One region of the Paenibacillus sp. FSL F4-0100 genome, then DNA from elsewhere that is predicted to be linked to it. Evidence: riboswitches for the same ligand, from Rfam matches in the RefSeq annotation. Region 1 holds a riboswitch; the other holds the start of a gene.
The links. Region 1 has a riboswitch for S-adenosylmethionine ahead of MHH48_RS29970 (methionine ABC transporter ATP-binding protein). Riboswitches for the same ligand answer to the same signal wherever they lie in the genome.

Region 1 (15,652 bases):
TCTATCATGCTGCACTTATTTTTGCCGGGGTAGCGGGTATTGTCATGACGCTGCTGCTATATTTTGGAGCTCCTTATTATGCTACCCATATTTCTAAGCAGCCGGAGGCAGCCGCGGCCATTCAGGCACTCGCCCCAGCGCTTCTGCTGTTTCCGGCCATTGCGATGATGCGAGGATACTTCCAGGGACGTAATAACATGACAGCTGGCGGCATATCTCAGATCATCGAGCAGATTGCACGGGTTCTGACAGCCATCGGCTTGGCCTATGTGCTGCTGCGGATGGGATACGACGATACCTGGATTGCGGCCGGAGCTTCCTTCGGTGGCGTACTCGGCAGTATCGGCGCGTTTGCAGTCATGCTGTACTTCACGGTTAAACTTCGCCGAAGCGATCGTGAGCTCAAGATGCCGGCGGCGGACCGTTCCATTCCGCTTGGCGGGATATACCGGGATATATTCACGCTGTCCATACCGATTGTGCTGTCTTCCCTGGCAGTTCCGGCTGTTAACTTCATTGACAGTTCTATAGTGAAGCCGCTGTTGATCGGGCAGATTGGTTTGGATCAGGCGACAGCAGCCCTCGCGGTGTTGGGAAACCGGGCTCAAAGCGTGGCGGGGATTCCGCCGATTCTAGCCATTGCCCTCAGCACCTCGCTTATTCCGATCATCTCTGCGGCTTTTGCGAAGAAGGACCAGGAGCATTTGGAACAGCAAGTATCGCTGGCTATGCGTATAGCCATATTGACGGGGATGCCGATGGTGATTGCGCTATGCGTGGCATCCTATTCCATTAATGGATTGCTGTTTAGTTCCTTGGGCGGCAGCGGGATTATTGGATTTCTGACGTTCGGTACGATTTTCCAGATCACGATGATGACTACAAATTCCATTCTTCTTGGAATCGGCAAGGCCAAACTCTCGATGATTCACGTGATGATCGGGGTTGCAATTAAGCTTGCAGCCAGCTTCCTGCTTGCTCCGTTCTTTGGGATCTACGGGATCATAGGGAGCACGGCGCTCTGTTTCCTTGTTATTACGATACTGAATATAAGATCGATTAAAGCGATTGTATCCTTCTCCATCCTGGGCAAACGCTGGACGGGCTTCTTGTTGACGGTGATTGCCGCCGGGGGAATTGGATATGGCCTCAATCTGGCCGGTATTCAAATGGTTGATATCATGCCGGCACGGTTGGCCTTCCTGCTGACTTGCCTGGTTGTAGGCGTGGCCGTGGTCATTATATATCTTGTCCTGCTGGTGGTGTTTGGCGTATTGCGGCAATCGGAGCTGAGCAGTTACCCGCGCATTTTGCAGAAAGTGTTCCGTCCGCTTATGAGACTGCAGCCTGCACGTATGCGGAAGCGGGGATAAAAACATATACTTAGTTTCACTTATCGTGTGAATAGAACCGAATGGAGACCATCCTTGTAGTATCGGGACGGTCTCTTTATTTTAATGCCGATGGAACTGATCAGACACATCATGCACGATGGAGGTTTTCTCCAGAGCGGCCCGATGGGCATGGGTGATATCCGGCAGCAGCGGCCGTAACGGTTTACGAATATGCCTAAACATCGCCCGGCCCTGATACCAGTCGTACCGGGGAATCGGCTCGGGGGTCTCATCCTCCCAGATCTCTTCAAGATAAGGGCTGTACAGACGCTGGCCATCGGGCAGCCATTCTGATGTGATGAGGTCAGATCCCGCGTGGCCATGATTCATGGCTTGCTCAAGCGTCGGCGTAAATAAGGCCGGCCAATATTCGGCGCGCGATCCCTGATGCTTGGTGGATCGTGCGAATGCCAGCACCTCGCGGTATATCTCCTCATACCCAAACAATAAAGCATACAGCGAACGGCCTGCCTTGATCCGAATGGACAGGTCGTCAAACTTGGGTAAGGTAAGTCCAGCCAGCGGCCTGGCTGGGGATAAGGGCTTCTGGGCAGGGCTTTCGCCCGACTCTGTTCGATGGACTTGACCCAGCGGAAACACGATTTGATTCAACCGGGTCAGCTCATGCATCCGAAAGAAGGGATCCTGTAGAATATGCTGTAGGTAAAAAGGGTGTCTCGCCACACGCCCCTCAATATAGTTCTGCTCATTAATGATCAGGGCTACCGTAAGCAGCGAACTGCTCTGATCATGCCAGAACTGCTCCCAGAACGGTGTCATGAACGCTGAAACATGAAAGTGGGGGAGCAAATGAAATAGGGGCTTACCTTTTTTTCGACTGTGTATATAGAGCAGCAGCTGGGGATAGGCGTCCTGGAAGATCAGTGCATTGCAGCGCTCCAGGAAGCGATACAGGTTGTTCTTAAATGTCGGATTCATAAGATCCGACATCAATCCACCCTTCAGATCACTCATATTCCACCCGGCATTACGCGATACCATGTGGGCCAGAAAGGCCCAATGCAGCTCAGGTTGTGATACATAGCAGTCCCAATAGGCTTGCGTACGGGTCACGTTACTTCGGTTGGCTGCAGCTGTGGCCTCTTGAATATGATGACTCAACTCCTGCTCTTCTGGAGATAGCTGAACCTCTGGACCGGTCTCATGAATCCGAATATCGCTATACCCTTGCATGGAAGGGAGCGGAAACGGGGAAACGCTCTGCTGCAGATAGGGATGGGAGGAGAGGATATCCTTGAGCTGCCTGCGAATCGTTCTAACGGCTGTGTAGTCCCAACGCAATTCGTTTCTGCTTGTCCGGAGCTTTAAGGAGAATCGCCACGATGCGATCATCCCCGACCATGATTCGCTCAGGGCTTGCGGAATAGCTGCCGTCCATGACCATACATCCTTGCCCCGGTTTTTATTATCATTGACTCCATTCGAGTGCATTCGGGGGTCACCTGCACTTTCTGATGGTTAATCCCAGCCTGTGAGCATCATAATGTCAGTATGCTCTAAAATTTGACTTCCACTCAACATTTTGATTCACTAAGGGTGAAGGAACTCGACGTAAAGGGGAGATAATCAATGGAAAAAATCACTTCAGAAGCAGAATTTCAGGTTGCAATCCAGTCTCCGCGACTGACTGTTGCCGTATTTAAAGCAGACTGGTGCGGCGATTGCAAGTTTATCGATCCATTCATGCCGGAGGTTGAGACAAAGTTCTCAAACCAATTGACTCTGGTTGAGGTTGACGTCGATGCTGTCGGTGACGTGAGTCAGCAGCAAAATATTATGGGTATCCCTAGCTTTGTTGCATACTCCGATGGACGCGAGTTGGTTCGCTACGTTAACAAACTCCGCAAATCGCGCCAGGAGATTGAAGATTTCCTGCAGCGTGCCGTGGACGTATACAGTACGATTCATAAGTAAGAGTGACTATAGCACCGCCGCCTTGATCTATAACTGGCGGCGGTGTTGTTTTACATATCAGTTAGAGGTAGGGTGAAGAAGTCAAGTACCTGTATCATGAAGGTTTTTCTCATTTTTGAACATTTTGTCACAATCGCTCAAGTGACCGTAGCGGCAGAATCAGGTATAATGAAATGTGGACTGTGTACGATGCGATCCCGTAAAGGTTTAAATAGTGAATGATTATGAGCAGCAGGTGAGATAAGTGAATGATAAACAATTAAAATGGCTGAGTTACATAACATGCTTAATTATGTTCTTCGCGACGTTCGGAGGCATGGTTGTGACAAAGACGGGCTCGGGACTCGGTTGCGGCCAGGAGTGGCCGCTGTGCAACGGTAAATTTGTTCCCGCTTACACGGTATCCTCCATGATTGAGTATTCCCACCGGGCTGTCAGCGGAATGGCGGGGTTGGCCGCGCTGGCTTCGCTGATTGCGTTCTGGAAGTACAAGCGGGATCGCCGGGATTTGATGGCTTATGTTATCGGGACCTCGGTATTCGTTGTAGTGCAGGCGATCATGGGTGCGCTTGCGGTGGTTAAACCTCAATCGGCTGCGATTATGGCGCTGCATTTTGGCTTCTCGCTGATTGCGTTTGCTAGCTCCGTCATGCTGGCTCTGGGTATGCGGCGGGTAGAACAGGCGAAGGGGCCCGTAGACTTGGAACGTCTACCTCGGGTAAGCAAGGGTTTCCGTAATTTAGTCTGGGGCACAACCCTGTATAGCTATATCGTCGTTTATATTGGTGCATTCGTCAGCCACACCGATTCTAGAGAAGGTTGCTCGGGCTGGCCGCTGTGTAACGGGGAAGTGATCCCGGAGCTCGGCGGTGGAGTCGGCATTGCCTTTATGCACCGGGTGGCAGCGCTTCTGCTGCTGATCGTGGTTGCGGTAATGGGGCATTTTGCATATTGGCGGAACCGCGACAACCGGGAGATACAGATGCTGGGCATTTCGGCAACCGTGCTCTGCTTGCTGCAAGTGTTTAGCGGTGCCCTCATTATGGCAACGATGCATAACGAGGAAGTTTACGTATTCTCCGCGCTGGGACATACACTGCTGATCGCGGCCTTATTCGGCGTACTCTGTTATTTAAGTGTCAGGGTATGGCAGCTCAGCAAGCCGGTTAAAGCCGAAATGCGGCCGGATCATAGCATGTCTCGTGAAAAAATTGTATAAAAAAGAAGCGAAAATCATTAAACGAAAAGATCGAATTTAAGGCAACGTCGTTTATGCAAAGTCCCCGAACCAGCGTTCGAGGGCTTTGTTGTATAGTGAGGAGGGAAGTGGATGATAGCCAAACCTTCCGCTCGACCTGTCCGATATCAAGGAGACGCTGGAAGCAGTATTGAAAAGGTTTGATCCCGCAACGGATTAGTTTATATTTATTAAGATTGACGAAGGCGATATCCCGGGGATATCTCAAGTCGCTCCATTCTGTGGGGGTTGTCTGGTCGTTTCGGGGACATCCTATAAGAACAATCCTCTGGTCATTGAAACACGAATGAAATCGGGATACCCGGGATGAGTTGTTCCCGCGTGAGGATATCGTGAAGACGGTTAAACGCGGTGGAATCACTATTTCGATAAATAGCGGTCCAAGAATGAAGATTAATTTGATGACTCGAGGGGGTAACGCCATGCTTCGTATGTTACTTGGGGAACAGCCCCGGCACAATAACGGACTGCTTGAGGAAGCCATCGAATCGATGGTCAAGACAACCCGGCTGCTGCAGAAGGAAATGGAGGAAAATCAGGATCCGACGCATGACTTTCGCAAGCTTGAGATTTGGACCCGGGGGTTGATCGTTTCCCTGGATGAGCTGGAACAGAGCTGGAATGCGGCAAGGCATTTCAGTCAATCGGTCAAATCGGGTTACATCGATGACATGTCGATTCAGGAGCAAGGGGAATATCAACGATATGTGTATTTTTACAAAAACGGCTTCATACGGGTATTCTCGATCCTTGACAAGCTGGGGACGGTGTTGAACGATTTGTACGATCTTCATACCTCCAAGGTGAAGGCGCATTTCTCTTATTTTACGGTCCTGCGGCAGTTTAAATTCCTGAAAGCCCACGGAGAGCTGGCCAAAGAGCTGGAAGCGATCAAGGAGCGTTACAAAACGCCGCTGAACTCGCTCCGGAAACGGCGCAACGCCGAAATCCATTACATGAATTCCGAGATGCAGGATGATTTATGGCAGCGTCATCAAGGGCTGTCGGACAAGATCGAGCTGGAGGATATCGATCAGCACCTGGACGATCTCAAACAAGGTGTCGATATGGTATGCCGGAGTCTGGCGGCCTCTTATAAATATACGAACGAGCTTTGGGGGAAAAATGGAGTCAGGGCTTAGGCACAAAATCGCCATGAAATTCCTTTTGACAAAAACCTGAAAAGAATCTATACTAACTATTGCATTCATTAAATGTTATTAAATCAGATCAAATTAATCGGAAAAATTTCATATCGATGTTTTCTTATCGAGAGAGGCGGAGGGACAGGCCCGATGAAGCCCGGCAACCGACTCCAGCGTGTAATTGCTTAACGCAGTGACGCTTGGAGTGACATGGTGCTAATTCCTTCAAAGCTACAGGATATCCCTTGGCTTTGACAGATGAGAAAAGGCGTTGACTTTTACGTAAAGAGGGCCCTTTTTGATTCTACAAAAAGAGGCTCTTTTCTTTTGGGTAAATAGATATGAAGCTACGGAAAAAGGAGGATTATCGGATTGATTGAGCTCAAGCAATTGACGAAGCAGTACGGAAAAGCGGGAACCTTAACCACTGCGTTGTCCGAATTGGATTTGTCGATTGAAAAAGGAGAAATCTTCGGAGTCATCGGACACTCCGGTGCAGGTAAAAGTACATTGATCCGCTGTATCAATTTGTTGGAGCGTCCCACCTCGGGCGAGGTGTGGGTGAACGGGAAGAACTTAACGTCGCTTGGCAAGAAGCAGCTTCAGACGGAACGCCGCAAAATCGGCATGATTTTTCAGCACTTTAACTTGTTATCTTCCGCGACGGTGTACGATAACATTGCGTTTCCGCTGCGTCTGATCAAGACACCAAAGGCTGAAATGGAACGCAAGGTATCCGAACTGTTGGCTTTGGTCGGCTTGGAGGCGCATCGGGACAAATACCCGTCCCAGCTATCAGGCGGGCAGAAGCAGCGGGTCGGCATAGCCAGAGCGCTCGCAAGCGATCCCGAAGTGCTGCTGTGCGACGAGGCCACTTCGGCGCTTGACCCGCAGACGACCGATTCGATCCTGCGCCTGCTGCTGGACATTAATAAAAAGTTTCATCTGACGATCGTGCTGATTACCCATGAGATGCATGTGATTCAGAGCATATGCGACCGGGTCGCCGTCATTCATCAGGGCGGCATTGTGGAGCAAGGGCCGGTAACGGAAGTGTTCCTGAAGCCGAAACATGAAGTAACCCAGGAATTTATCCGCCAGGAGATGGACAGCGGCGAAGCGCTGCGGCTGGCCATTCAGGGCCAGGCGAACGGACCTTCGAGGGCGGTGCAGATTACGTTCCTTGGATCGAAAACGTACGAATCGATTCTGTCCCATACCGTTCATGAGACGGGCGTGAATTTTGCAATTCTGCAGGGCACGATCTCCACGATCAAAGAAACGCCGTATGGCCAGCTCATCGTCCGTTTCGAAGGGGAAGAGCGTGCCATAGAAGACACGATCCGGAAGCTGCTGGAACAAGGATTAGACGTGGAGGTGATTCATTAATGTTCGGGCTTGATTTTACCCAGATCGACTGGAAAGAGATATGGACGGCAACATTGGATACCCTTCGGATGCTGGGGGCTTCGGCATTGTTCAGTTTCATCATCGGACTGCCGGTTGGCGTGCTGCTCTACATGGCTGCAAGATCTACATCCGGTTTGGTGCGCTTCGGTTACACGATCCTGTCGTTCATTGTGAACATCCTGCGTTCGGTTCCGTTCATTATTCTGATCGTTGCGATGATCCCGATTACGAAGTCGCTCGTAGGTGTTTCGTACGGCGTGCTGGGAACCATTCCGCCGCTCGTGATCGGCGCTGCGCCATTCTTCGCTAGGCTCGTAGAAACGGCTTTGAATGAAGTGGATAAAGGCGTGATTGAAGCGGCTCATGCCATGGGCTCCTCGACAAGCCAAATCGTATGGAGGGTTCTCCTCCCGGAGGCTCGTCCGGGCTTGCTGGCTGGGATGACCATCACGATTGTAACCCTGGTATCGTATACCGCGATGTCCGGTCAAGTCGGCGGAGGCGGTTTAGGAGATTTGGCCATCAAGTATGGGTATTACCGTTATGAGACCGAGATCATGATTCTGGCCGTCGTATTAATGATTGTGCTGGTACAGCTGCTGCAAATGGCAGGAGATCGTCTGGTCCGACATTTTACAAGAAAATAACGGGATGGATGAGGCATCAAGGAAGACAATATAAAAAATAATATATTTTCGGAGGGAGCGTTTTTAGAATGAAAAAATGGACATTGGCATTGATCAGTTTGACATTGGTTACGGTGCTGGCTGCGTGCGGCAGCAAGCCTGCGGATAAAGCAGCTGAGCCAGGGGGAACAACAGGAGGCGGCACTCAAGAGACCGTAACCTTGAAAGTAGGCGCTTCGCCTTCACCTCACGCCAAAATTTTGGAGCATGTTAAACCAGCGCTTGAAAAAGAGGGCGTGAACCTGGAAATCGTGGAATTCACGGATTATGTTTTGCCAAATACGCAAGTGGACTCCAAAGAAATCGACGCGAATTTCTTCCAGCACAAGCCTTACCTGGATAACGAAATCAAAGAGCGTAAATTGAATCTTGAATCCGTGATCGCGGTGCATGTGGAGCCGCTGGGTGCTTACTCCAAAACCATTAAATCTGCGGATGAGCTGAAGGATGGAGCGGTTGTGGCGATCCCGAATGATCCTTCGAATGCAGGCCGTGCGTTGACTCTGCTGTCCAAGAATGGCGTAATTAAGCTGCAAGATGAAACCAAGCTTGAAGCTACCGCTAAGGATATCGTGGAAAATCCGAAGAACCTGGAGTTCAAGGAAGTTGAAGCCGCCATGCTGCCGCGTATGCTGGATGAGCTGGATCTGGCTGTCATTAACACGAACTACGCGCTTGAAGCGGGACTGGACCCAACAAAGGATGCACTCTTTATCGAAGACAAAGAGAACCCTTATGCCAACCTGCTGGTAGCTCGCCCGGATAACAAGGACTCCGACGCCATTCAAAAATTGGCCAAAGCGCTGACTTCCGAGGACGTGAAGACCTTTATCGAAGAAGAGTACAAAGGTGCTGTCATTCCGGCATTCTAATTCGAGCCAAAGGCTCGATGATGCTGTAGATTAGTTCATCGTATCCGTGAAGAGAGGGCATTATCCAAAAGACCGTGGGTCTTTATGGATAAGTCCTTTCTTTTTTTTGTGTGGCGGCCATCTATGCCGGGTTGCAAGTTGTTAGGCTTTATCAAATCTTTTATACTGAAGGAAGGATATCCATCTGAGGAGGGAAAGCCTTGAAGGGAAAAGTGGCGCTGATTACAGGCAGTGCGACAGGTTTGGGGAAAATGACGGCGCTGTCGTTAGCTCGGCAGGGATGTCATTTGGCTATAAATTATGTAAACAGCAAGGATGAAGCGGAGGCGCTCTCCCGTGAAATCGAGGGGTTTGGCGTGAAGTCTATTGCGATTAAAGCCGATATCGCCAGCGAGCGTGAGCTGTATTCATTGGTGGATCAGACGGAGGAGCAGCTGGGAAGCGTCGATATCCTGGTGAACAACGCAGGCCCTTTCATTCGGGAGCGTCGTCTGTTCTCAGAGTACAGCCGGGACGAAATCGTCCATATGGTGAATGGCAATTTAACCGGCGTCATGCTGCTGGACCACCGCGTTCTGCCTGCCATGCGGGAGAAGAAGTGGGGACGCATCATCCACTTTGGATTCGGACATGCGGGAGAAGCCCGCGCGTGGCCTCAGCGTTCAGCCTACGCGGCTGCTAAAGTGGGCCTGGTCTCCTTTACGAAGACGCTTGCGGTGGAAGAAGCACCGTATGGAATCACCGTGAATATGATCTGTCCTGGGGACATCCGCGGAGCCAATAAAGAGAAGACCATCGATGAAGTTTCGGGCATTCAAGATGGGCTGACCCCGCGCGGACGATCGGGAAGCGGGGAGGACATCGCCAGGGTGATCGAATATTTATGCCTGGATAATTCGGATTTCATTACTGGCAATATCATGGATATATCCGGTGGGCTGGACCCGATCCGCCCGTTGATTAAGCCGGAATAACATACAACCCCACAACAAAGTGGAGTCTATGCTTCGATGCTTATTCCCAATACTTGCTGACCCCAAAACATATAAATGCGATTAAAGAATGGCTTACGCTTCGCTGAAAACTTATTCATTCTTTTATCTCAAAAAAAGAGTCTTGGTTCCACGAGGGAAACCAAGACTCTTTATAGTTAAAGAAGATTTAGAATACTTGAACTACTTCTTGAATGCCTTCTACTTCTTCAACCAGGGCGCGTTCAATCCCTGCCTTCAGAGTAATGGTGGAGCTAGGGCAGCTACCGCATGCACCCATCAATTTCAGCTTAACGATGCCGTCTTCAACGTCAACCAGTTCCACGTCACCGCCGTCGCGCTGCAGGAACGGACGAAGTTTATCAAGCACTTCAGCCACTTCATCATATACAGTGGTTTGCGTGTTTTCACTCATCTTGTTCAACTCCTTTCCTCCCTATATTATAGTACATAAACCGGCAAAATAAAATGCCAATCTTAAGGCAGGTCTAATCACAATGTCCATAATCATTGAGTTTTGCACAAGCAATTCCTATTTTGGCACGGATAAAGTTCTACAGACGCTTGAAGCCAAGTATGATTGTCAAGTCATCGAATACGGCTGCCTGACCAGCTGCGGCCAGTGCTATCTGATGCCCTTCGCTTATGTGGATGGCGAATGGGTCGAGGCTCCCACGGCTGAAGAACTGCTTGACGTTGTCATAGCCAAACTGGAAAGCTTTCAGGACAGCGAAGAGGAAAGCTGACCCTGATTCCTGGCATATTCCTTCCGTAAGGATCTACAAAGCGCCTGCAGCCTGCTCAGTGCTAGTAGTGACGCTTGGATTTCCAGAGAACGCCGCTCTTCAGTATCCTTGGTACCCGGCCCAGAACCGAGGTGCTGCCCATGAGTCCAAAGCCTGCATGTTTGCCGAGGGAACCGAGGGTTCCCTTGAGCTTCAGCGGAGATACCTTTGGCGTATCATCCCGCCATAAAGCTTTCATGACATGTCCCACTTGCTCGGCTTGAGCCCCAGCGGCTTGGGCGCTTGGGACGAACGGGAGGCTGGCGCAGTCGCCGATCACGTACACTTCCGGATGGGAAGGAACCTGATACCACTCGTTCAGCATAATGCGTCCGCTGCGGTCTTTTGGCAGATCCAGATCCTGTACGACCTTTACGGGCTGAATACCCGCCGTCCATACAGCCAGGTCGGTTGCGATTGGCACATCCAGATTGTACACGGCGTCCTTCTCAACTCGGGATACGGAAACGCCGCTGTGGATGTCCACATGGTGTTCCTCAAACCAGCGATGAATATAAGCAGACAAACGGTTAGGAAAAGAAGAAAGTACCCGTTGTCCTCGGTCCAAGATGGCGATATTAAGGTCAGGCCGGCTTTCACGAAGATCGGCAGCGAGCTCGATGCCGCTTAAGCCTCCGCCAATGATATGAACATGACCATAAGGTCTGAGGTTGTTCAGGTGCAGATAGGTTTCCCGGGATGCAGAGAAAGATTGCAGGCTGAACGTGAATTCTTCAGCACCCGGTACTCCATGATAACGGTCCGTACATCCCAGAGCAATGGCGAGTTGATCGTATTCCACGGGATCGTTGTTCGTCAGGTTAACAAGCCTCTTCTCTAGATCAATGGATGTGACTTCACCATATACAATTTGGAGGCGGTCATACACCGGGAATTTAACACGAACGGCGGTATCGGCCACGGTGCCTGCTGCCAGCGCGTAATATTCGGTTTTGAGTCCTTGGTATGGCATGCGGTCGATGAGCACGACCTCCACGTCCGGAGGAAGATAGCCGCTGAATAATTCTTGAATTAGGGCAAGACCACCATAGCCTCCGCCGAGAATGACGAGCTTTTTCATAAATTTCTTCCTTTCTCAAGAGATAAGAAGGTGAGCGCCGATTCGCAAGAAAAACGCCGCTGGAAGCGGCTTAGGTTACCCACGCTATATTATCTCTTTAACCTGTTTTCCGTTTTTTGGAACGTCTCTCGTTTGCTTAAATCCCTGCTGGTAAGATTTATTCGTAAACCTTGATCTCGTTGTAGAAGGTATCGCGTTCAACCGGAATCCGGCCTGCGCCTTGGATGAGCCAGACCAGCTCTTTGCGTGTCAGCCCTTCCGGTGTTAAGGCTCCTGCAGCATGGCTAATACGTTCCTTGAGGATCGTACCATGGACGTCGGAAGCGCCGAAGCTGAGAGCAACTTGAGTTAATTGCGCCCCGATATTAATGAAGTACGCTTTGATGTGATCGATATTATCGAGCATCAAACGGCTGATGGCAATGGTTTTCAAATCTTCGTAGGCTGAATTGCGGCGCATGATGCCTGCATTCTTATTCTTCGGCTGCATGGATAGGGGAATGAATACCATGAATCCGTTCGTTTCATCTTGAAGATCCCGAATTTGCAGCATATGGCGGATCCGGTCCTCGTGGCTCTCGATCGATCCATACAGCATGGTGGTGTGTGTCTTCATGCCAAGTTTATGCGCGGTACGGTGAACGTCGAGGTATTGATCCACGTTGGCTTTGTCCACTTTCATCTTCTGACGATATTGGTCGGACAGAATCTCGGCGCCGCCGCCTGTTAAGGATTGAAGGCCTGCTTTCTGCAGTTCCTGGAGTACTTCCTTTGTGCTAAGTCCGCTAATGCGAGTGAAGAATTCAATCTCCGCCGCCGTATAGGCTTTTAGCGTTACTTCCGGGAAACGCTCGTTCAATGCCTTCAGGGAATCTACATAGTACTGGAACGGCACATGGTTATTATGTCCGCCAACGATGTGAAATTCACGAATGCCGGGATGAATATGCTGCTCGACATATTCAATCATCTCAGCGCCGGAGAGGGTATAGGAGCCTTCCTCGCCTTGATCTTTCCGGAAATTACAAAAAGCGCAGTAGGATTCGCATACATTCGTGAAATAGAGACTCATGTTCTCTATGAAGTAAACTTTCTTCCCGTTCTTGCGCAAATTTGCTTCATTAGCCAGCTGCCCGAGGGTCAGCAGGTCATCAGTTTGGTACAAATACACACCGTCTTCAAGATTCAGGCGTTCGCCGCGTTGGACTTTCGCAACGATCTCGGCCATTCTCTGATCGGTAAATGGTGTCACAATTGTGGACATGTTCAATCCTCCTGTTCACACTTGATCTGCTTAGAAGATTCTGCAGAAAAGCGATCATAAAGTGAATCACTCCCCTAAGGGAACGGTCCGTTTATAGTGGTATAACAACAACATCAATAATGGGCTGAATAAATAAATGAGTTTGTGAAAAAATATACAACTGTGGACCAGCCATAACCTTTGCCGCTTTTTAACCGGGGTATGTGACAATTATCCAACAGTTGCCGCCCATGTTCCTTCCCTATTATAAACCTGACCCCTCGGGGTAGCAACACAAATAGAGGAATTGAAAATAGGTTTGTCATTACATATCAAAAGCCATCATAACAACCTTGAGCGAATTCGCGAAGAGGAGTATACTTAAGGAGTGAACGAAAAGGAGGGTGACCTATGATTACAATCAGCGACTCAGCTGCAGAACGTTTAAAAGAAATGCTTGCTGAACAGGAAACGCCCAATATGTTCCTTCGACTGGGTGTCACTGCCGGCGGTTGCAGTGGTTTTTCATATGCAATGGGCTTTGACGATAATGAAACGGAAGCTGACGTATATATGGATCTGCAGGATATGAAGGTCGTTGTCGAGAAGGACGATCTGAAATACCTGAATGGTCTGGAAATCGATTTTGAGGAATCCGGCATGACCGGGGGCTTCACCATCCACAATCCGAACGCGACCGTAACGTGCGGCTGCGGTTCGTCATTCCGTACGGCAACGGATGCTGGCAAACCGAACGAAGAGCCTTGCTAATAAGGACTCTCTAGAGGGTTAAAGCCTGAGTCCAACAGTGAAAGACCTCTCCAGACAATCTTGTCGGGGAGGTCTTTTTTGCGTTATCGGGAACATCCGCTATAGACATAAGAACCCGAAAAAGCAGCCAACTCCGCGATAAGAAGAGGCTGCTTTTTCGGGTTCTTCATAGTTCAGACCGGGAAGAAGAAGGTATCGTTCAGCATCAGCACGATCATGCCGGCGGCCACAAGCGAAAATATGATGCAGCCCGCTCCGAGTCCTCTGCGCTTATCCTTGATGAACTTGAAGCCCATGGCAAAGATAAGAACGGTTACGGCTGCAAGTGCAATCGACATGCCGACAATGGCGATCCAGTATAAAACTTCAAACAATGCTGCCAAGGTGACAAAGCCTCCTTTATCGTTACCCAAGGTGATGGATTTATTACGGACAAAGCTCTGTTCTTACTATACGACAGATCACATCATTTGCAAAGGGAGGCTGTCTTGAGGCAGCAAGAACCTCAATTATTAGGCATACCATCACGGACAATCATCCAAGACAAAGAGCGGATTGGGGAATAGGATAACGTATGTCATGAATAAAAGGAGGCGAAAGCAGCATGGCGGGAAGACAACTGGCCAGCAAGTGGTTGAAAACAGAAGCGCTGCTGACCGATCCGCAGGTTGCTCCCTACATTCCGGCTACCCAGTCGTATGGAGGGGATACCCTGGTCTCAATGCTGGCCGAACACGAAATGGTCGTGATCAAGCCGATTGTAGGAACCGGTGGTAACGGAGTCATCCGAATACAGAAAGACGGAACGGGATACTTGGTAACCCATAAGAGGCGTACTGTTCATGTAGATACATTGAATTCCCTGTTATACGTACTGAACAGAATAAGACTGAGACGGCGCTACTTGATACAGCAGGGTATTCATTTGGCTAATATTCAGGGACGTCCGCTGGATTACCGTGTAAAGGTAGTCAAGGATCGAGGAAGATGGAAATTCCGGGCCATGCTGGGGCGACTCGCGAACCCAGGGCTTTTTGTGACGAATATTTGTAAAGGGGGGACGCTGCTTCGTTGTGGTCATGCACTCCGGCTGTCACTGCCCCATATTAATGCGAGGGAAAAGCGCAATGAAATGCGCCAAGTAACCAGACAGTGCATAGGAATACTGGAATCCCGTTTTCCAGGGATCGGCGAACTGGGATTTGATTATGGATTAGACAATGAGGGCAAGATTTGGATTTTGGAGGTTAATACAAGACCAAGCTGAATTTTTGTTTAATATTCCCAAATGAAGCCGTTTAATGATTTTTTAATAGGGTAATAAAAAAATAACGATAATCTACCGATATTATAATTGATCAATTTTTTTTATAGTAGATTTCCCCAATATCCTGTGTATAACATTTATCCCCATAATCCACTTTGATATGACCCTGTTTTTTACACTTACCAACAAATTATACACAGGATTTCCACAAGAGGTTGTGGATAAGCGAACAGTTGTTCCGTTTTGGTATGTCTGATATGATAGATTCAGGAAATTTGAGGAAGGGGTGTGAGAGGGATGGCTATGTTGACGGATGAGATGCTTCTCGATTCCTATCATATGGCTATTGAGTTGAAGTTGGAGCGAGAGTTCATCACTCTACTGCTAGCCGAGATTCATAAACGGAACTTGGACACCGATTCCGGCAGCATCCTGCATTAATCAGATTTTTCGTATATAGAATAGATAACTTACGACATGATACGTATATAATGTGGGAGCTTTCAACCAAGTTCTACATATGGTTTGAAGAATAGAAAAGGTATCTTCGATTCCGGGGCGATGCATACCCCCTCGGAATGAAGATACCTTTTTTTCTATGAATATAGATGTATATGAAGTTAAAATCCGAGCTGTCCTTACAATTTCATGTTACTGCTGTGGCCCGGAGCCAATCTGGCCTCAGGATCGAAGTAAACCTTGGCATTGTTTACGGCGGTAGGTGCTTCGCCAAATCCAACAGCGATCAGTTTGACCTTGCCCGGATAGGTGGTGATGTCGCCGGCTGCAAAAATACCGGGGATACTTGTTTCC
Region 2 (15,652 bases), 400 kb from region 1:
CGTATTATCCAGCAGGGTAAGCAGTCCATGCTCCTTCGCCCAATCCGTCACGGCACCAATGTCGGTAATTTTCAGAGTCGGGTTCGAAGGGGTCTCCATATAGACAGCTTTCGTATTCGGTTTGAGGGCAGCCTTCACCTGATCCAGATCGGTCATATCTACGAAGGTGCTCTCGATGCCCATACGACTTAAAATGCTGGTTAGCAGGCGGTAGGTTCCGCCGTACACATCCTCCGTCACGATCATATGATCGCCCGCGGAGAGCAGCATGAACGAGCTGGAGATCGCCGCCATACCGGAAGCATAAGCGAAACCGCGTACGCCTCCCTCCAAGAGGGCGATATATTCTTCCAGCGCCTGCCTCGTCGGATTGCCGGAACGACTGTAATCGTGCAGCGGCGGGTTAAAGATGTCCTCATGATGAAATGTCGAGGCTTGATAGATCGGAACGCTGGAAGCGCCGGTTGCCCGGTCGATTTCCCCGCCGAAATGCAATAGTTTCGTCTCGAAACGGAGTTCATCTTCTTCATGTCCCCGTTTTGCTGATAACTGCTTGGTTTGCGTTTCCAAGCCTGATGGACCTTTATCGCTGCTCATTCTCCCGTGCTCCCTTCCACTTCAGCTATGGCTGCGCTCAGTGCAGCATCCAAATCCGCGATCAGATCATCCGCATGCTCGATGCCGACCGAGAACCGGAGCAAGCGGTCATCCACACCGATCGCTTCCCGAATCTCAAGCGGGATGTCCGCATGGGTCTGGACGGCAGGGTAGGTCATCAGAGATTCGACGCCCCCTAGGCTTTCTGCGAACGCAATCAGTTTAATGTGCCGCAGCACGGGCTCCACATAGCGGGCATCTTTCACCTTGAAGGAGAAGATGCCGGTGTTGCCGCTGGATTGGCGATTCTGGATGTCATGTCCCGGATGATCCGGCAGGGCAGGATAATACACCTCGCCAATCGCTGGGTGAGTTGTCAAAAATGTTGCCACTGCGGTTGCATTCGCTTCGTGCCGATCCATGCGCAGGGCAAGCGTCTTCATTCCTCTCATCAGCTGATAGGAATCGGTCGGGCTTAACACCGCGCCGATGGAATTATGAAGGAAAGCCATCTCTTCCGATAGTTCCTTTCCCTTCGTTACGATGATACCCGCCAGCACATCGTTATGTCCTCCCAAATACTTGGTGGCGCTATGTATGACAATATCCGCCCCAAGCTCGATAGGTCTTTGGAAATATGGTGTCAAAAGCGTATTATCCACGATGCTGATCAGTTGATGGCGCCTTGCCCACGTACAGACGGTTTCGATATCCGTAATCATCATAAGCGGATTGGTCGGCGTTTCGATAAATACAGCCTTCGTGTTGGGCCTTCTTGCCCCTTCCAGCGCATCCAGGTCATTCGTATCCACATACGTAGCCGTTACGCCAAACTTGGACATAATCCGCTCCAGAAGCCTATAGGTCCCTCCATACAAATCCAGCGATACAATCAGATGATCCCCTTGACCGAACAAAGCAAAAATCGTCTGAAGGGCAGCCATGCCCGAGCTGCAGGCAAAGCCGGCATCACCGGATTCCAGCTCGGCGCAGGCGTCCTCCAGTACCGAACGGGTCGGATTTTTCGTACGGGTGTAATCAAACCCTGTGCTCTGGCCTAATTTGGGATGGCGGTATGCCGTAGCGTGATAAATCGGAAAATTCACGGCTCCGGTTACCGGTTCTTGCACCGACCCGATCTGTGCCAGCCGGCTCTCTATATTCAAAGGTTTCTTCTCCATCACAAACTCTCCTCCCGTATACTTCTATATTTGCGGACCAATATCGTATGGCGTTTCCTGATATACATAGTAATTGAGCCAATTAGTAAATAATAAGTTTGCATGCGCTCGCCATATGGACGGAGGCGTCCTTGTTGGATCATCATTCGGGTAATAGTTGCGCGGCAGCGCGATATCCATTCCTTTGGCAGCGTCCCGGTCATACTCCCATTTCAGTGAGTCCGCATCATACTCGGAATGTCCTGTGGCAAATATCTGCTTGCCATCCCGGCTTGAAACTAAATAAATTCCTGCTTCCTCGGACTCGGACAGGATGACCAGATCGTCAATGCCTGTAATGTCTTCGCGCCGAACCTCCGTATGACGGGAGTGCGGAACAAAGAACATTTCGTCAAAGCCGCGGAGCAGCTTGGTACACGCTTCATTGATCGTATGTGGAAATACGCCAAAGCATTTTTCTTCGAGGCTGTATTTCGGCACGCCGTAATGATAATAAAGTCCGGCTTGCGATGCCCAGCAAATATGGAGCGTGGAGGTCACATGCGTCTTGGTCCATTCAAAAATTTCAGTAAGCTCATCCCAGTAATTCACTTCTTCAAACTCCAACTGCTCGACTGGAGCTCCTGTAATGATCATGCCGTCAAAACGACGGTTCTTCACTTCTTCAAAGGTTTTGTAAAATGATTTCAGATGCTCAGCCGACGTATTCTTCGAAACGTGGGAACTCGGATGAAGAAGGACAACATCCACCTGGAGCGGGGAGTTACCGATCAATCGCAATAATTGGGTCTCCGTCGTTTCCTTGGTTGGCATCAAGTTCAGAATAGCTATCCGCAATGGGCGGATATCCTGATGAAATGCATGACTCTCATCCATGACAAAAATGTTTTCTCCAGCCAGAACTTCCTTTGCCGGCAAGGCATCCGGAATTTTAATCGGCATCGTGGCTCACTCCTTCGAAATATGAAATGATACATCCATAAAAAGCTGTGAGAAAGAGCGTTAGACTGTATAAACGCAAGAAAACCTTTCTCAAAGTAGAGAAAGGTCATCATATACGTATCACAATGCGCCTCTCTCATCTGTCAGACTATACAACGACTTCTAAGAAGCGTCGTATCTCCTGCAAGAATTAGCACCGTGCGATGTTGCCGCCGGTTGCCGGGTTTCATAGGGCTAGTCCCTCCACCTGCTCTTGATAAGATTTCGCTTTATTCAGTTGTCTTAAATTGTTCGTAATTGATACTTACTTTAAATCATTCCCAATTTTTCGTCAAGAACCTTTTCATAAAGTTTGTCACACTTCACCGAAGGTTTCCATACCCTGTACCATGGTCCTTGGCTGCGCCGGATTTCAACTTGAAAGGTCCTACACCCGGCGTTATACTAGACAAGTGCTGTTGAAAACCGAGTATGAAAGAGGTGACATGGAAGATGGACGGTGACCCGAGCCAGAAACTAGATCAAGACGCACAACCGCATAGGATTAAGATCAGTCTACCGGCAGAGGACGGCGTTATTTTTCATGCGTTTTTATCGTATTCTAACCTTCCTTGACATGCCCCTACACCGGTGGGCTGATATCCTGTGCCTTTACTGCTTAACCAAGCAGCTTGTATTTGACAAAGGAGTGATATCAGATGAAAATCCGGTTGGTCGATTCGGGCGTATTTACCCCTGTTGATGACATCGAAATGACGCTGACCCCTCCGGCCAGCGGCTTCTACTGGCTGGATGCGGACGAGGATGATTTAGCCGAACTGCAACCTCTCTTCTCCCTGCATGATCTTGCGGTTGAGGATTGCCTCAGCGAAGAAGAGCAGCGTCCAAAAATTGAAATATATGAGAACCACTATTTTATCGTCGTTAACAGCATCCGGTTTGACGACGAAGAAATTTTCCTTCGCGCATTGAACGTTTTCTTGGGCAGGCATTTTATTATTACGATGACCAAGCAAAAAATCCACGAGCTTCGCAGCGTTAAACCGCTTCTCTGGGAGGATGAAGTGAGCACGCCTGACCGCTTCCTCTATCTCTTGATCGACCTTGTCACGGACAACTATTTCTCCGTCGGGGACCGCATCGAGGCGCGGATTGAAAAGCTGGAGGAAGACATCCTCATGCATACCAAAAAATCACACTTAAGCGAGATTATCGGTCTGCGAAGCGAGATTCTTTGGTTGAAAAAGGTACTTGGACCGCAGAAGGAAGTTATCAATACGCTGAACAAAAAAGATCTCCGGCTGATCGATGACCAGTTGCAGAAGTATTTCAGCGATATCTATGAAAATGCCGTGAAAATTTCCGAGACATTCGAGACTTATCGAGATCTCATGGGGAACCTTCGCGAAGCTTACCAATCCAGTATCGCCAATCGGGCCAATGAAATCATGCGTGTGTTTACCGCTATCACAACCATCTTCATTCCACTGACGCTGATTACGGGCATCTACGGCATGAACTTTGACAATATGCCTGAGCTTCACTGGAAATACTCTTATTATGTGGTTCTAGGCATCATGGTTTTTGCCGGAGCTCTCATGTTTTATCTGTTCCGTAAAAAAGACTGGATATGAAATACCACAGAACCACAGACAGAATCAGGACGGATCTCCTTGCCACGAGGAAATCCGTCCTGATTTTCGTTTATGTGGATTAGCTTGCGTTTGCTTTTCCAGACTCTTCCCGCCGGAAGCGAATCCGTATCAGGCGCAGCCGCTCATACAGCTTCTCCATTCCGCCAATGTCTTCTACCTCTCCATTCCGGGCTTGTCCTTCTCCATATACCCGTTGTAATACGGGTTTAAGAAACGTATCGCCCAGCTCTTCAAACGCCTTCCATACCGTTGCCTGCTCTGAAGCCGTCATCGTATTCAATTCAACCCCAAGCAGTTGCTCCGTATCATAACCTTCCTTCTCGAGCCCCTCCAATTCCTCAACCAAATCCCGACGAGATAACGAGGTGCGCTCTTCCAGCTGGGCCAGTGAAGCTCCCTCAGCTATCCCAATCAGCATCGTACGGCGGATTCGGAAGCGGTCGAGCTCTTGCTTGTATCGCTGCTCCTTCTGTTTATACAGCCAGGACAAGAATACCTCTTCCTGCAGCTGCTCGTAAACCCAATCCAGTGGAAAGGTTGTGGTTCGTTCGATTTTCGTCGTGATCTCCAGCCACTCCGCCCCATGCTCCGAAGCCTTGCTGACCCCGATTCCCGGAAGCTGTAGCAGCTCTTCCTCATTCTGGGGGATGAAGGCGCTAATCATACGCAGCACTCGATTGCTGGCAATGAAGTAAGGTGCTTTTCTTCCGGAGGCCGCCTTTCTTCTGCGCCAAGCACACAGCTCCGTGTACAACTCCTCCGAGCCATACAGCTCACTGTAGCACTGCAGCTTCTGAGCGCCGAGATTCTTGCCTCCAGTCTCTCCCGGTTCATGGAATACCCCCTCAACTAGCGGCCGGAAGCCCTCTCCAAGCTTCTTCGCTAATTGATGTCGGTACACGCATAATAACTCATTCCATGAATTTCCCTCATACCACTCATCATCGGATACATCACCGTCCGGTTCCATGTTCCGCCAGCCAAGCCGCCATCCCCCCTCTTCCTCACCGATCCATACTTGAGCAGAACGGATGTGACCTGACTCATCCGCTCCGCTCATCTGATTCATGAACACAATTTGCATCCCTCAAATACCTCCCGCTTACGCATTCAGCACAACGATGGAACAACGCAAAAAAGCACCTCTCCTCCGCCGCAGCGACAAAGAAAGGTGCTTCCCGTTCCATACGTTATACTGTTGACATCATAATACCATAATCTGTAATAAAATCAACCTAATTTTGATTCACTCTATATAAGAAATAGGGTTAAGCTTGAACGCTCTTGGCCTCATCTACTGCCAGCTTGGCCAACGCCAATGCGCCGCAGAGACCCGCATTATCGCCGAGCATCGGCGGAACGATAAATTGATCAATCCCATCATGAAGGCTTGGATGCTGAACATATCCGGCCAGCAGCTCCTGAAGCTTCGTGCGGATCAGCGGGAACAGCTGCTCCTGCTTCATAACGCCTCCACCCATCACGATACGCTGCGGGGACAGAATGAGGACATAATTCATCAGCGCTTGAGCCAGATAATAAGCTTCCATATCCCAAGCCGGATGATCCGGCGTCAATTCCACACCGGGAACTCCCCAACGTTTGCCAAGAGACGGTCCGGCAGCAAGCCCCTCCAGACAGTCTGCATGATAAGGGCATGTCCCTTCATACCGGTCTTCCGGATGGCGGCGCACATAAATATGTCCCATCTCCGGATGAGACAAACCGTGAATCAATTCACCAGCTACCACGGCGCCTGCTCCTACTCCCGTTCCGATGGTGATATACAGACAGCTATCCAGTCCCTGGGCAGCGCCCCATGTATATTCTCCAAGAGCAGCTCCGTTTACATCGGTATCAAATCCAATCGGAACATTAAAACGCTCTTCCAATGCTTTGACAATATTGTAATTGCTCCAATGCGGCTTCGGTGTCGTAGTAATGCAGCCATAAGTCGGGCTGCCCTTCACCGGATCAATCGGTCCGAAAGAACCGACTCCGATCGCCTCTATATCCTTATCAGCAAAAAAGTTAAAGACGTTTGCCATGGTTTCTTCAGGGGTTGTTGTCGGGAAGCTCACTCGCTCCACAACCGTTCCATCCTCCATACCCACGCCGCAAACGAACTTGGTTCCTCCTGCTTCAATTGCTCCAAGTAAACTCATGCTTCTTCCATCCTCTCCACGATGTGCTATGCCTTGTTCTCTATATAGTTGCTAACAAGCTCTATTCGAAGCATATGTAAACATTGTGCTCCCGTCAAGTCCGCCCGCCTCTTTCTCTGCTTCTGCCCGTTCCTGACGCGGCCAGCAACAGCCAAGAGAACAAAATAATGACAGCCGTCCACGCCCACGCTAGCCCGCTCTCGCCATTGCTTACCGCAACGTAAATCGCCGTGGGCAGCGTTTGCGTAACACCCGGTATATTGCCTGCAACCATCCAGGTTGCCCCAAATTCACCTAAACCTCTGGCAAAAGCCAGAATGAACGCCGAAATCCCCGCTCTGCGGACAAGCGGCAGCGTAATCCAGCGAAGCACCTGCCATTCGCCGGCCCCTGCCGATCGCGCCGAATCCTCAAGCTCCGGTTCCACGGACTCAAAGCCCACCCGCATGCTCTGATACACAAGCGGAAACGAGACCACAATAGCCGCTATAACCGCGGCCCCCCAACTGAAAATGATGGGCCTGGCAAACAGCCATTGCGCAGCTGCGCCAATCCAGCTGTTTCTGCCCAGCATGACAAGCAGAAGAAAGCCAACCACCGTAGGTGGAAGCACAAGCGGAAGCATCAGCAGCGTTTCAACCGCCGTCTTCCCGACAAACGAGCGCCTGGACATCCAGCGCGCTGCCGCTAATCCCAGTATAAATGCAATGATGCTGGACAGCAGTGATGTTTTTATCGACAGCCATACCGGCATCCAGAACATTTCGGTCGCAGTCACGGCGACGCCTCCGCTACCTCAAATCCAGCTTCCGTGAAGATATCCCTGATCTCGGGCTTCCGCATAAATTCGAGGAACGCCTCAGCCTCCTGCGGATGCTTGGCATTGCCCGGAACCGCTGCAGGATATTCGATCGGCTGGTGCTTGTCCGGGTCAACCTCAAGCGCAAGTGTTGCCTTGGCGGAACTCTTCAGATCGGTTTTGTACACAAAACCGGCATCCGCATTCCCCGACTCCACATAAGCGAGAACTTGCGTCACGTCCTTGGCATACACCGCCTTGGATTCGACATCTTCCCAAAGGCCTTCATTCTGAAGAGTCTCCTTCGCGTACTCCCCGGCCGGTACAGTATCCGGCTGCCCGATAGCCAGAACTCGTACTTCAGGTTTGAGCAGATCGGATAACTGCTTCACGTTCTGTTTGCCAACAGGCTCAATCAGCACCAACGCATTTCGAAACATGAACTGAACCGCATCGGATTGTACGATCCCCTTCTCGACCAGTCGATCCATCGGCTCCGTTGCCGCGGATACAAACAAATCTACAGGCGCCCCTTGCTCAAGCTGTTGTCCTAGAGAGCCCGAACCGCCAAAATTATAACGCAGCGTAACATTCGGATGCTCTGCTTCAAATCGTCGTCCGGTCTCTTCCAGGCTGGATTTGAGACTTGCTGCTGCCGAAACTATAACTTCAACCTTCTTCTCAGCCCCTGAGGGCGGCTTAGAGGTATCGGTTAAAGGAGTCTGATTGGAGGCACATGCGGATATAAGAAGCAGCATGGCCCCAAGCAGTAATCCGGTCAAGATTGATTTTCTTCCGAAATTAAACTGTCTCCACATAACTAGGAAACCACCGCCACCCCAAAAAGATGGCCCAAGCTCTTCATCTCAAGCTCCTCCAGTTTGGTTAATGCACGTTCGTGATCCACGCTCAAGCGGCATAGTTCCAGTTCGCACTCCATTGGAACCTCGCAATGGATTTCCGCCAAAGCCCGGGACAGATGCAGCATTTCCAGATCTGCCTCGATCTTGGTGCGGACCCCTTTGGTCAGTGACTCAAGATTCGCAAGAATTCCTTCCACGGTTTCATACTCCTGAATCAGCTTGACCGCCGTTTTCTCGCCAATCCCACGTACGCCAGGATAATTATCGCTCGTATCTCCCATCAAGCCTTTCACATCGATAACCTGTCTTGGGGAAAGTCCTTTTTCGGCATACAGCGTTTCCGGGGTATAGTGCATATAATTGCCGTGTCCCTTTTTCATGATAATGACGGAAGTGGAATCGTTCACGAGCTGAAGCAGATCGTGGTCCCCCGACAGGATCATGACATTCATGCTATCTCCGTACCGTCTGGCTAATGTACCGATGCAATCATCAGCCTCATAGCCCACGACGCCCAGGTTCGGAATTCCCAAACATTCCGTCACATCACGAACCAACGAAAACTGCGGAACCAGATCATCCGGCGCTTCCGGACGATTGCCTTTATACGAGGCGAATTGCTCGGTACGAAATGTTTTCGAACCCATATCCCAGCAGCAAGCTACATGGGTAGGCTGAAATTTATCGATAGCATCCCACATATACCGCAGGAAGCCATAAATCGCGTTGGTCGGCACCCCCGCTTTGGTTCGACGGATATAGCCGCTTGACGCGGTTGCATAGTAAGCACGAAATAATAAAGCCATCCCGTCTACAAGCATTAAGGATGGTTGTTGATTGGGTATCACAGTCATGATCGCTCCTAACTTTAACTTCTCTGGTATAACCTTAAATATACCTTGTCATTATACCATATCCCTATATAGACTTGGACTTGTCACAAGGTATTTCTTTGAATTTCCTATCATTGCCTGTACATAAGAAAAACGTCTATCTACGTACTTTCTCAGTAGACAGACCGCATATAGAGGAAGTTTTTCTTGCGAGATAAAGATGCTAAGCCTCGGATGTTTATACTTTCTTATCTCTTAAAACGAAAGAGCATCCCGGCGGCCAAAAGACCTTGGGATGCCCTACCTTCATCAGCAGGAAAATGTGTCATTCCGGATCGTTGACCTTCAACAATGGGGCCTCTCAGTTCTTTCAACCGGCCTCAATTGGGCCGTCATTGTCTCCGACCAAAATAGCCATTCTACTTCTGCCATGACTCCTGATATTGTTCTGCTTTGAAGCCGACGGTCACTTTACTTCCGTCCGTCACGATTGGACGCTTGATCAATCTTCCGTTGGACGACAACAGTTCGATTTTCTCCTCATCGGAAAGTCCAGGCAGTTTGTCTTTCAGGTTCATTTCCTTGTAGACCTCGCCACTCGTATTGAAAAATTTCTTAAGCTCCAGGCCGCTCTTATCGATAAGATCGGCTAATTCTTCCTGCTCTGGCGGTTGTTCAAAAATATTTTGAAGTTCCAGCTCATGTCCTTCGTTCTGCAGCCATTTGACCGCGTTACGGCATGTCCCGCATTTCGGATATTGATATACTTTCAGTTTGCTCATTCGATACGTTCTCCTTCTCTTGGTGTTTTGAAAATATTTAAGTCGCCTCTTGCGCAAGCATATTTCTCAGAGAGTTCATATCCTCAGGAAGCGGAGCTGTGAATACCATCGTGTTCCCCTCAATCGGGTGAATCAGTGTCAGGCTTGCTGCATGCAGTGCCTGCCTGCCCATATAACGGTCCACCCTCATGATGGATGAATCGACTTCCGGCTCTGCCGACCCCTCGTTCCCATAGGACGCAGTTTCCGTCCCATCTGATCGTAACTCCCGCTCACTGTATACCGGATGCCTATACATCTGATCTCCAATCAATGGACAACCGATGCTAAGCATATGCACCCGAATTTGATGGGTCCGGCCCGTTTCCAGCTTCAATTCAACCAAGGATGCGGAATGATAGGTTTCGCATACCTGATACCGTGTCAATGAAGGATATCCGTCCGGGGTTACGATGCGGCGGTGGGGCTCTAAAGGATCCCGATCAATCGGACCGTCAATATCGCCTGACGGCAAAGCAGGCTTGCCATGAACAAATGCAACATACCTCTTGTCGACCGTGCCGGCTATCATTTGTTCTGAAACATGCTGGTGGATATACGGATTCTTGGCCACCACCAACACGCCGGAAGTTTCCTGATCCAGCCTGTGAACCGCTCGGAACCGGTAATTCCAGCCCTTCTCCTGCCAGTAGTGGACAACGCCGTTCGCCAGTGTGTCCGTATAATGACCATGCGTCGGATGCACAATGATCCCTGCCGGCTTGTTCAGAACAAGCAGATGCTCATCCTCGTATAGAATATGAAGGTCCATCGGCTGGGGCAGCATATCGTCTGAACGTTCCTGCTCCATCCGAATTTCAACCAGATCTCCCGCATGCACTTTCACGCTAATGTATACACGGGTCCCGTTCAGCATAATGCCCTGCTCGGTCAACTTGAGGCGCGAGAGCAGCTTGCGGGATACCCCCATTCGTTTTTGCAATATAGTCTTAAGCAGCATGCCGTCTTCGTGGGGGGACACGACATAGCTGATTGGCGGATAGTACAAACTCATGAATTACCGAAACACCTTTCCACTTCGCTCATATTCGACATCCGGAATCCCGGCGTGCACATTGGCTGCCCGAGCAGTCACAAAGAAATAGTCGGACAATCGGTTCAAATACCGGCGGACCTCCGGATTGATTTCCGTGGTTCGCTGCAGCGAAACGGTCAACCGCTCAGCGCGGCGGCATACGGTCCGACATACATGAAGCAACGAAGACAACGCGCTTCCGCCTGGCAAGATAAATCGTTCAAGCGGAGGGTTCTTCTCCTCGAATGCATCCAGCCATACCTCCAGATTATCCACTAGCTCGGCGCCTACCTTGAGTTTATCCTCGCGAGGTCTCGCATAGGCTAGATCCGAACCGCAATCGAACAGTTCATGCTGGATTCGAACGAGCTGAAGATGCAGCTCCTCAAAGTCGGCTTCCTTGGCCAAAAATACAGCTTGACCGACAAAGCTGTTCAGTTCATCGATCGTGCCATACGCTTCGATGCGCGGATCATCCTTGGGCACACGACCACCAATAATTGAAGTTTCCCCCGCATCTCCCGTTCTCGTATATACCTTCATCCCATCTTCCTCCATTTCAAAGTGGATCCTTATCGAACGAACACCATATTTCTTATTATGCTCAACTATAGCATAATTTCGGATAACGGTCCCTCTATGGCGGAATAAGCCCCAGGCGGATCATGATTCCGGGGCGAGGTTCTATCATCCCGGGGAAATCATTTAAACGCAAACAAGGCTGATCCTTGAGTCATTGCACTCAGGAGCAGCCTTGTATTATTCAATCAAATCGTATTTTATAGTTTCTTTTTTGGATGAGCCTTCATATATTCGTTAATCTTCAAATCCAGCAAACTGCTGATCTCGATGACAATTTCGGACGTAAAGGACTGCTCTTCCAAAAAAATCTGTTCCATCTTCCGGCGAAGCATGTGAATTTCGTCTTCCAAGGTAATTTCCTGAGGAGTGGATTTGGCTGATTTAATTGACCATTTACCGTGATTATCGCCTTCAGCCGTATAGTCACCACGGTAGTTTGACAATTCATAATCACAAAACACTGGTGATCCCTCCTTGGAAAGTAAAATTCTGCCCCCAAAATAAAATTATAACATATATTTCCCCAATGGAAAGTGAATTTTTTGTTAATTCAAGGAAAAAGTTCAACGAATTCCTTGTCTACTTTATTTTTTCCACAAAATTGCCCATTCTCTCCAAGGCCTCATTCAGCTGGGCAATGGATGTAGCATAAGAGCAGCGGATGAATCCTTCCCCGCCTAGACCGAATGCGGTGCCTGGCACGGCAGCCACCTTGGCCTCAGTCAGCAAGCGCTGGGCAAATTCTTCTGAGCCGAGCCCCGTTCGCTTGATACTTGGAAATGCGTAAAACGCTCCCTGTGGTTCGTGGCAATCCAAACCGATCTCGCGCAGCCCTTGAACCACCAGTCTGCGCCGCTGGTTATAGGATTCAACCATTCGATCCTTCTCCCCCATACCGTTGCGCAATGCTTCGAGCGCGGCGACTTGCCCCATTGCGGGTGCACACATAACCGTATATTGGTGTATTTTCAGCATGGCGCCGATCAGATCGGCATGAGCACACACATACCCCATACGCCAACCGGTCATAGCAAACGCCTTCGAGAAGCCGCTCACCAGTATGGTGCGGTCCATCATGCCTGGCATCGAGGCAAAGCTGACATGTTTGCCTTCATATGTGAGCTCCGCATAGATTTCATCGGAGATCACAATCAAATCGTGTTTTTCCACCACTTCTGCAATGGGCAGCCAATCCTCATAAGTCATGATGGCTCCCGTCGGATTGCTTGGGTAGCACAGGATTAGAATCTTCGATTTGGGCGTGATTTGCGCTTCAAGCGCCTCGGCCGTCAGTTTGAAATGATGCTCTGCCGTCGTTTCAATACCAACGGGTACCCCGCCACCGATTGAAGCAATCGGCGAGTAAGAAATGTAACACGGCTCGGGAATCAGAATTTCATCACCGGGTACAATCAAGGCACGCAGCGCCAGATCAATCGCTTCACTGCCGCCTACGGTTACAATCATTTCATTGGCAGGATTATAGGTCACGTGGAAACTGTCGTTCAAATATTCCGCGATCGCCTCCCGCAGTTCCGGCATACCGGCATTGGACGTATATCCTGTAAACCCGCGCTCCAATGAATACACGCAGGCTTCTCGTACATGCCACGGCGTTACAAAATCAGGCTCACCGACACCAAGTGTGATAATATCCTTATTTCCACTGACGAGATCAAAAAATTTCCGGATTCCGGAGGGTTGAATGTCCCTGACCCTAGGCGCCAAATAGGAGCTCATCGATTTCCTGTTATTTTCTGCAAGCTGCTGTTCGTTCACAATCATAGCACACGCTTCCTTTACGGCGAGATCAGGAGACGATTGTCTTCTTGACGTTCTTCAAAAATAATCCCGTCTTGTTTATATTTTTTTAAAATAAAATTGGTTTTGGTCGATAATACAGAATCGATAGGTGACAGTTTCTCCGAAACAAAGTTGGCCACCTCACGCAAGTTTCTGCCTTCCACTTCAACCAGCAAGTCGTAGGCGCCAGACATAAGATAGACCGACTTCACCTGCGGGAATAAATAAATCCGCTCGGCAATTCCTTCAAAGCCTCTTCCGCGCTCAGGTGTAATTTGAACCTCGATCAGCGCCGTAACCTTCTCGTCTTCCATCTTGCCCCAGTTGACAACGGTCGCATACTTAACAATAACGTGATCTCGTTCAAGCTCCGCAATGGAGGTCTTTATTTCTTCCTCATCTACACCGAGTAGAGTAGAGAGTAGAGCCGGCGATCTTCTCGCGTCTTCTTTCAGCAGGTCAAGCACCTTCAGTTTCAATTCGCTAAGCTCTTCCATATACGTATCCTCCAGCACTTATTCCGAATAACCATTCTTCATGCATGATATTTCGGAACAGAGATTAATACTTATATTACAATAACTTACACGGGATGTGCAAAAAAAAATACCGATGCATCACTGCAGCAACGGGCTGCAGGTGTCATCGGCTTATTGTTTGAGTTAACCATGGGATTATTGGGTTACATTATTAGATGTAGGGGCTACATTAGTGGTATGTGGCGCTACATTCGGATGATGCGCGTACGCGCCCATACCGGAAGTTTTTTGATTAATGGTTTCCCGTGTTTTTTGCTGGGACTGCTGCGCTTGCTTATACTGCTTGTCCACATCGTATTTCAATGCATGCCGAGGCGCGGTATACATGTTCTGCTGCTTCATCATATTAAAAAATTCACCTTGCAGCTTCAGTGTATCCGCAGTCAGATCCGTAAACATTTGACGGACATCAGGACAAGAAGCTTCCGTTGTAGCTGTCGTATACTCTCGCACGACCCGTTTCAGTTCTCCCAGAATAGGGCTAAGCATATCCTCTTCGGGCAGGTATGAAGATCCATTAGGCGTTATCATAAGTCGTTCCTCCTTAACAATTATGCATCCTGGTCTATATCTCCTCTTATTGAGGCTGCGTCGGCGCGATATTGCTGTGAATCTGCAGTGAGTTAACCAATGTATCGAGATGCTGCTCATGGCGACTTACGAATCCCAGCAGCGCCTGCTGGATTGCAGGATTTTGACTGGCTGCGGCTGTCGCGGCACAATGCTTGGCCAGCATGGTCTCGTTGGAAATGCAATCCGCAATATAGTCCAGTTCTTTTGAAGTTAGAGGCTGTAATTGCTGATTAGGTATCATCTTTGTGTTTGTTCCCCTTTCCAATTAGGTTGCACAGGGCTAGTATGCCACCTATATAAAAATCTATGTCGTGAGATGTCATTAAATACGAAAGGAACGTCCAAACTAATAACGATGTGACAATGAGGGGGTGAGGGACCATGTTACTGACCGGCGGAACAACGCCCTGGAAATATTTAAACACCGAACCTGTAAAAAGATACCCTGGTCTATCAGAACAGCTCAGCTGTGATGTGCTAATTGTCGGCGGCGGTATTAGCGGTGCGCTGATGGCCTATGTGCTGACCAAGCAAGGCGTGGGCACCGTCCTGCTGGAGAAAAAACGCGTATGCGAAGGCAGCACATCCGCCAATTCGGGGCTGTTGCAATTCTCCAACGACTGCCCCCTATCTGATCTGATCCAACAATTTAACGAACAACAGGGCTCCTCCTTCTACATGATGTGCAGAAACGCCGTACGTCGGCTCACCGAAATTGCAAATCATCTGTCCAGGGATTCCGGCTTGACCCCGCGAAGCAGCCTCTACTATGCCAGTAACCCCCAAGATGTCGGCATGCTTCGCCATGAGTATGACCTGCTCAAACGAAAGGGCTTCGATGTGGAGTACTGGAGCCGCGAGCATGTGAAGGCTAACTTTCCGTTCTCAAAAGAAGCTGCCATCTATACTCGCGGCGATGCCGAAGTCGATCCCTACCGTTTTGGGCTTAATCTTCTTCAAGATGCCTGGGAGCATGGGCTGCGAATTTACGAAAATAGCGAAGTGAAGGAAACTCGGTATACCGACAGCGATGTCACCGTCTTAACCGATCAAGGAAGCGTCCTCGCCAGGAACGTGATCTGGGCCACCGGGTATAGCACCCAAGAATGGAAGCCTGATTATCAAGCGGAGCTGCTCAACACCTATGCCATCCTGACGGAGCCTGTATCCGATCTGTCTTCATGGTACGAGCGAGCATTCATATGGGAAACAAATCGCCCTTATCTCTATTTCCGGACAACGCCGGATCAGCGAATCATAGCC

Region 2: it holds a riboswitch for S-adenosylmethionine, as region 1 does, so the genes downstream of both, metA (homoserine O-succinyltransferase) here and MHH48_RS29970 (methionine ABC transporter ATP-binding protein) in region 1, are expected to answer to the same signal.

The regions. Positions count from the first base shown of each region.
Region 1 covers NZ_CP150303.1:6,578,409-6,594,060, reverse strand. Annotated here, with positions in the region: gene MHH48_RS29995 (polysaccharide biosynthesis protein) at 1-1,373, shown strand, start outside; gene MHH48_RS29990 (DUF2515 family protein) at 1,455-2,846, opposite strand; gene MHH48_RS29985 (thioredoxin family protein) at 2,985-3,329, shown strand; gene MHH48_RS29980 (heme A synthase) at 3,574-4,548, shown strand; gene MHH48_RS29975 (Cthe_2314 family HEPN domain-containing protein) at 5,010-5,729, shown strand; SAM riboswitch class I at 5,851-5,997, shown strand; gene MHH48_RS29970 (methionine ABC transporter ATP-binding protein) at 6,105-7,121, shown strand; gene MHH48_RS29965 (methionine ABC transporter permease) at 7,121-7,789, shown strand; gene MHH48_RS29960 (MetQ/NlpA family ABC transporter substrate-binding protein) at 7,858-8,700, shown strand; gene MHH48_RS29955 (SDR family oxidoreductase) at 8,901-9,674, shown strand; gene MHH48_RS29950 (NifU family protein) at 9,862-10,107, opposite strand; gene MHH48_RS29945 (YuzB family protein) at 10,190-10,438, shown strand; gene MHH48_RS29940 (FAD-dependent oxidoreductase) at 10,500-11,558, opposite strand; gene mqnE (aminofutalosine synthase MqnE) at 11,716-12,822, opposite strand; gene MHH48_RS29930 (iron-sulfur cluster assembly accessory protein) at 13,213-13,572, shown strand; gene MHH48_RS29925 (hypothetical protein) at 13,746-13,955, opposite strand; gene MHH48_RS29920 (YheC/YheD family protein) at 14,177-14,839, shown strand; gene sda (sporulation histidine kinase inhibitor Sda) at 15,137-15,280, shown strand; gene MHH48_RS29910 (NAD(P)/FAD-dependent oxidoreductase) at 15,478-15,652, opposite strand, start outside.
Region 2 covers NZ_CP150303.1:6,183,248-6,198,899, forward strand. Annotated here, with positions in the region: gene MHH48_RS27975 (aminotransferase class I/II-fold pyridoxal phosphate-dependent enzyme) at 1-597, opposite strand, end outside; gene MHH48_RS27980 (PLP-dependent transferase) at 594-1,778, opposite strand; gene metA (homoserine O-succinyltransferase) at 1,803-2,720, opposite strand; SAM riboswitch class I at 2,854-2,983, opposite strand; gene corA (magnesium/cobalt transporter CorA) at 3,419-4,354, shown strand; gene MHH48_RS27995 (HRDC domain-containing protein) at 4,434-5,459, opposite strand; gene MHH48_RS28000 (ROK family protein) at 5,644-6,540, opposite strand; gene modB (molybdate ABC transporter permease subunit) at 6,635-7,318, opposite strand; gene modA (molybdate ABC transporter substrate-binding protein) at 7,315-8,121, opposite strand; gene MHH48_RS28015 (5'-3' exonuclease H3TH domain-containing protein) at 8,160-9,056, opposite strand; gene MHH48_RS28020 (arsenate reductase family protein) at 9,455-9,817, opposite strand; gene MHH48_RS28025 (RluA family pseudouridine synthase) at 9,855-10,871, opposite strand; gene MHH48_RS28030 (cob(I)yrinic acid a,c-diamide adenosyltransferase) at 10,875-11,435, opposite strand; gene MHH48_RS28035 (aspartyl-phosphate phosphatase Spo0E family protein) at 11,672-11,935, opposite strand; gene MHH48_RS28040 (aminotransferase class I/II-fold pyridoxal phosphate-dependent enzyme) at 12,054-13,259, opposite strand; gene MHH48_RS28045 (Lrp/AsnC family transcriptional regulator) at 13,274-13,774, opposite strand; gene MHH48_RS28050 (spore coat protein) at 13,952-14,347, opposite strand; gene MHH48_RS28055 (hypothetical protein) at 14,394-14,630, opposite strand; gene MHH48_RS28060 (FAD-binding oxidoreductase) at 14,771-15,652, shown strand, end outside.